DNA from 2 places in the Rheinheimera fenheensis genome. Region 1 is predicted to be linked to the other one. Evidence: predicted binding sites of a transcription regulator. Region 1 holds the regulator's gene; the other holds the start of a gene.
The links. The regulator LexA, encoded in region 1, represses DNA repair genes until DNA is damaged. The targets are predictions, from matches to a motif close to TACTGTNNATATNNACAGTA.

Region 1 (3,164 bases):
ACTTTTTTGCCGGTAGGGATCACTAAAGGCCGGTCTACCTCAAGCAGGTAGTTTTCGCCTTTGGCAAACCTGTTATTGATTTGCTCTTTAGGTGTCGCCAGCAAGGAATAGAACTCGACATCGGTGTTTAAATACTTGTAATGCCATTTCCACTGCGAGCCGGTCACCAGCACAGTGACATCAGCCTCTGTGGTGTCTTCCATTGCAATCAGGGTTTTGGTCGCCGGAATGGCCATGATGATTAAGATAACTACCGGTATCGCCGTCCAGAGTATTTCTACTTTGGTGCTTTCATGGAACTGAGCCGGCTGCACGCCACGTGCTTTTCGGTGCCGTAGAATGGACCAGAACATGGCCCCAAACACCACTGCACCTATAGCGCAACAAATCCAGAATATCGTCATATGCAGGCTATACACCTGCTGGCTGATTTCCGTTACACCTTTGGTCATATTCAAAGGCATATCTGTTGCATTAGCGGTTGCAGCTAAAAGCAAGGCTGGCAGCGACCAACGAAGACAACGCGTTTTCGTCACTGGACTTCTCCTCTGTCATTTTGCAAAGCAAACTGCAGAAACTAAGTACACAGTACTACACGGTTCTTACACACCCACACCGAACCCATGCCTGAAGTTTCATCAGTTTATTATTGTTATTGTAAGTATCGGTTTCGGGGCTAGCGCTGAAACCGGATCTGACCCTGTTGTTATTTTTTAATCAGATTCGGGTTAAGAATTATCCAAATAATGGCGGCTGTAAACCCCTAAATAACAAAAGCGCCGGCAAACCCATGTGGTCATACCAGCGCCTCGAGTGAAATAACTTACTGAGCTTAGTACAATTTATAACCAGCTGCCGTTACGGATAACGCCTACAGCCAAGCCTTCGATAGCAAAATGCTGCGCACGCAGGTCTACTTTTATCACATCAAAATCTTTATTTTCTGGTTGCAGCAATACGGTGGTGCCTTCACGCTGAAACCGCTTCACCGTGACATCTTCATCTACCCGCGCCACAATAACCTGACCGGGTTGCGCCTGATTGGTTTTATGCACCGCCAGCAAGTCACCGTCTAAAATACCAATGTCCTGCATGCTCATACCCTGCACCCGCAATAAAAAGTCAGCATGCGGCTTAAACAAATTAGCATCAACCTGGTAATAGTCCTGCACATGCTCGGTCGCCAATATTGGCTGGCCAGCCGCCACCTTACCAATTAACGGTAAACCTAATTGCTCTGGCTCATCATTATCCACCAACCGGATGCCTCTGGAGGTGCCCGGCATCATTTCAATTACGCCTTTTTTCGCCAGTGCTTTTAAATGCTCTTCTGCCGCATTCGCCGACTTAAAGCCCAGCTGCTGGGCTATTTCAGCCCGTGTTGGCGGCATTCCGGTGTCTTGTTGATAGTCTTTAATCAGTTGCAGGATCTCGGCCTGCCGCGGTGTTAGTGGTCTCATAGTGCTGGTTACCTGTACAGTGAATACTGTGAGTATATACAGGCGTGTAACAAATGCAAGTTTCAGTCAGCGCGGGCAATTTTCCAGGCCACGCCATCGTGTTATGCTATGCCACTTTGTTCGTTGAGGAAGAAAGGCAATGTTTCGGCCGGTAAAGTTGTTTGCAGCCTTATTAAAATGGCCATTGTGGCCGCTGCTGAAGTACAAGATAGTACCGGAGCAACCGGTAACTGAGCTGGCATTAGAGCAAGCTAAACCCTTGTTCTATATTTGCACTACAGAATCAGCTGCCGATTTCGCCGCCATGCGGCGTATATGCGAAAAGCTCGGCTTGCCTGATCCGGCAGATAACGTCATGCTGGACGGTAAAGCCCATCCACGCACTTTATTTCTCGAAAAGCCCCACACCCTTTTGCTGCCGCGCGGCAAAACCACGGCTTTGGCGCAAGGCCAGGCGTTGTTGCAGGCCCACCTGGCTAACCCGCAGCTGGACGCCCAGCTAATGCCGGTAGCCTTGTTATGGGGCCGGGCGCCGGGTAAAGAAAACAGTATTAAATGGCTATTAGGCGAAGCCCATGCGCCTAATTGGCTGGCAAAGCTGTTGATCGTATTGATCTCTGGTCGCCATACGCTGGTGCGGTTTAGCCGGCCAGTCTCGTTAAAAATGATGGCAGCGCAGTTTGGCGCTGGCGAAAGCACTGCACATAAACTACTGCGCATGTCGCGCTTTCACTTTTACCGCCAGCGCCTGGCTGCAACCGGGCCGAAACTGGTTAACCGTGCCCAGTTGTTTAATGCACTGTTAGGTGCACCAGCGCTGAAAAAAGCCATTGAAGATGAAGCCAAAGCCAAGCGGATTTCAGTAAAGGCCGCCCGGCAAGAGGCACGTAAGTTGCTGCTGGAAATTGCTGCTGACTATCGCTCGTCAACCTTGCGGGTTGGCGACAGAGTACTGCGCTGGTTATGGAACAAGCTGTATAAAGGTATCAAGGTCAACAACGCCGACATGCTGCGCGACCTGGCACAAAAAGGCCATGAGATCGTGTATGTGCCCTGCCATCGCAGCCATATGGATTACCTGTTGCTTAGTTATGTTATTTACCAACAGGGCCTGGCACCACCGCATATTGCGGCCGGTATTAACCTGAACTTCTGGCCGGCCGGGCCGATTTTCCGCCGTGGCGGCGCTTTTTTTATTCGCCGCAGTTTCAGTGGCAATAAGCTGTACTCGGCAGTATTCCGTGAGTACCTGTGCCAGCTATTTAGCAAAGGCTATTCGGTAAAGTACTACACCGAGGGCGGTCGCAGCCGTACCGGCCGCTTACTACAGCCAAAAACCGGCATGCTGGCGATGACACTGCAGTCTATGCTGCGTGGCATAGAGCGCCCGGTCACGCTGGTGCCGGTGTATCTGGGCTATGAGCATGTAATGGAAGTAAACACTTACCTGCGTGAGTTAAAAGGCTCTGGCAAACAAAAAGAATCAGCGCTGGGCGTGTTAAAGGCCATTCGTAATCTGCGCGATTACGGCTATGGTTTTGTTAATTTTGGCGAACCGATAACCCTGAACAGTTATTTAACCCAGCAGGTGCCCGACTGGAAGCAAAACATCGATCCGCTGGAAATACAAAAACCGCAGTGGCTTAACCCGGTCGTCGCGCATCTGGCCGACAATTTAATGCAACGGATTAATCAGGCAGCCGC
Region 2 (3,164 bases), on a different contig from region 1:
AACGCCAGCTGACAACCGCTACAGCAGCCTTAGCGACACCGGAGCGAATATGGGGTTCATCCTACGAAGCCGATACTGGCCACTTGCCGCCGCCGTGCTATTGGGATGTTTTTTTCCGCAACATGCTCAGGCACAGCTACCGGTGCAACCTCAGCAAAACTGGACAGATGTGGTACGCACTAAGCCTTATGCTCAGAGCCAGGGTGTGTATGACAATATGATGAATGTCAGGCGCTGGATCCTGACCCGCTCCGATCACTGTGCTGAGCCCAATCGGCACTTGTTGTTTGATATGCGCGGCAACTTTCTGCAGTTTATTGAAGACGCCACCGACTCGCCACAAACTCAGCGCATACTGAATCAAACCCGTCAGGCTATGGCACAACAAGGCCTGGTCAATGCCTGGGTAGAAGGCAATAGCCAGACCCCGGGTTATCCATTCGCCATTCGTTGCCATCATCCTTCTGTTAATCTGCCGCTGGCCATAGCACGCTACATGGGGGATCATCCCGATGGCCGCTTGTCAGGTAACTGGGATGGCATTAAGGTTGGCAGCCCGAAAAAGCAAGCCTCACTGCATGATACCCTGCGCCTGGTGCATGCCCGTCGGGTGCAGCAAAAACGCATTAGCCTACCCGATGACTTACTGGCCGATCTGGCTGGTATGTTAATTATCGAAAGCGGTGGCGTACGCGAAGCTCACTCGAAAGCCAATGCCAGGGGAATTTTGCAACTAACACCACAAGCATTGAAAGATTGCAAAGTGCCTAAGCACAAACAACTGCACCGTATTGCTCAGGTTGATTGCGCCCTGTGGCTGTTTGAACGTAATCACCGCATGCTACAACCGGTGTTTCTAACGCGTTTTGGCCATTTGCCAGAAGATAAGCAAGCTGACATTTATCGGTTGTTGCTGATCCAGGCTTATCATGGCGGCCCTGGCCGGGTTAGATCGCTGCTGACAGACGACGAACTCAGCAAACCCGCCGCTTATTTTGCCGAACACCACCAGGACTTCAGCGCCGGCGATATTGCCTTTGGCATGGTGTTCCATAATCTGGGCCGCAATCGTCTTGGCTTTGCCTCACTGTATTACACTGCCGATATCCGTATTGCATTGCAGCAGCTTGAGTCCAGGCACAAAGAGCGTTTTTCTTTTGGCCGCCAAGCAAAAACGCTGTCAGCACCCTAAGTATGCCACCTAACGGCAAGCTGTAACGCCGGCTAACGACCAGCCACAATTACCTACTCGCCAATATCTTCAAACCACAGCTGTGGCTTGGCGGCGATAAAATCCTGCATCAACGCAATGCACTCAGCATTATGTTGGTTTTCCAGCGTAACGCCGCGGCTTTGTACATAAGCCTCTGGCCCCTGAAAGGTTTGGTTCTCACCAATCACTACCTTAGGTATGCCATATAGTAATACCGTGCCGCTGCACATATCGCACGGCGACAAGGTAGAGTACAGCGTAGCGCGGCGGTAATCAGCGGCGGTTAAGCGGCCGGCATTTTCCAGGCAATCCATTTCCGCATGCAGCACACAGCTGCCCTTCTGCACCCGCTGATTATGGCCAGCGCCAACGATCTTGCCATCAATAACCAGCACCGAGCCAATCGGAATACCGCCCTCAGCTAAACTTTTTTTCGCCTGGGCGATAGCCGCCTGCATAAAGAGATCTGTCATATTTGCTCCTGTGGCAACAATAGCGATAACCGAAAACGACACTAGCGTCACTTTTCGGCCAGTGTCAGGTTTAACACTATCAGGTCAAGTTTAAACTGCCTAGTGTGGCCCGGCATCAGCAGCCAATGAGCAAAGTAACCACGCCATCAGGCGCGCCGTACATGCCAGACAACAGCCCGTTTGCACAACTTTAGCCATTGCCGCTTGGCATCGTCTTAATCTGATATATACTGTACAAATATACATATATAGAGGTTTTGTATGACTGTCCTATTTCTGGGGGATGCGCAGCAAAGTGCCCGGCTTGCTATGCCGCTATTTGCCAGCAAAATTAAGGCGGGCTTCCCCTCGCCGGCGCAGGATTATGTCGAGCGGACGCTGGATTTAAACCAGCTGTGTATCCGCCATCCTAACGCGACGTTTTTTGTCCGCGTAGAGGGCGATTCGATGATTGACGCCGGCATTTACGATAACGATGTGCTGGTAGTAGACCGCGCTATTGACGCCGAGCATGGCGATATCGTGGTGGCCGCAGTTAATGGTGAATTTACCGTAAAAGAGCTATGCACCCGCCCTGCACTAATGCTACTGCCACGCAATGCGGCGTACCAGCCGATACGCCCACGTAATGGTGAAGAGCTGAATGTTTTTGGTGTGGTTACCAATGTTATCCGGCAAATGAAACGCAAATGAGCACCACTGTGTTTGCCCTGGTGGATTGCAATAACTTTTATGCCAGCTGTGAAAAGCTGTTCCGACCCGATTTAGCCGATAAGCCGGTTGTGGTGTTATCTAACAACGATGGTTGCATTATTGCCCGCTCGAAAGAGGCTAAAAAGCTTGGCATTAAAATGGGCCTGCCGGTGTTTCAGGTGCGCGATATATTGCAAAAGCACCAAATAGTGGCCTTTTCATCCAACTATGCGCTGTATGCCGATATGTCGCAGCGGGTAATGAGCACCCTGGAAAACCTGGCTCCGCGGGTAGAAGTGTACTCAATTGATGAAGCCTTTTTGGAGTTATCCGGCCTGGTTTATCGCGCAGGGCTCACCGAATTTGGCCAGCACGTTAAACGCACCGTGCAAAAAGATATTGGCATCACGGTTTGTGTTGGCATAGCGCCAACTAAAACCCTGGCAAAACTGGCCAACCATGCCGCCAAAACCTGGGCTAAAACCGCTGGCGTGGTCGATTTAACCTGCAAAGAGCGCCAGCGCAAGTTACTGGCCCTGTTACCGGTAAACGAAGTGTGGGGCATAGGCGGCAAGCTGACTAAACGTTTAGCGCAGCTGGGCATTACCACAGCGCTGCAGTTGGCCGATGCGGCCCCCGATTACATTCGGCAACACTTTTCTGTGGTCGTTGAACGCACCGTGCGCGAACTTAACGGTGAGTCATGCATTGCACTGGAAGATGTCACACCAACTAAAAAGCAAATTATCAGCAGCCGCGCTTTTGGCGAGCGCATTACCGACAAG

Region 2: a site for LexA is predicted at 1,915-1,934, ahead of umuD (translesion error-prone DNA polymerase V autoproteolytic subunit). Genes of this name have one in related genera too.

What each region holds. Positions count from the first base shown of each region.
Region 1 is NZ_JBDPJM010000001.1:496,307-499,470, forward strand. It holds gene coxB (cytochrome c oxidase subunit II) at 1-536, opposite strand, end outside; gene lexA (transcriptional repressor LexA) at 843-1,460, opposite strand; gene plsB (glycerol-3-phosphate 1-O-acyltransferase PlsB) at 1,600-3,164, shown strand, end outside.
Region 2 is NZ_JBDPJM010000011.1:86,194-89,357, forward strand. It holds gene ABGI61_RS14315 (transglycosylase SLT domain-containing protein) at 50-1,192, shown strand; gene ABGI61_RS14320 (nucleoside deaminase) at 1,246-1,686, opposite strand; gene umuD (translesion error-prone DNA polymerase V autoproteolytic subunit) at 1,948-2,379, shown strand; gene umuC (translesion error-prone DNA polymerase V subunit UmuC) at 2,376-3,164, shown strand, end outside.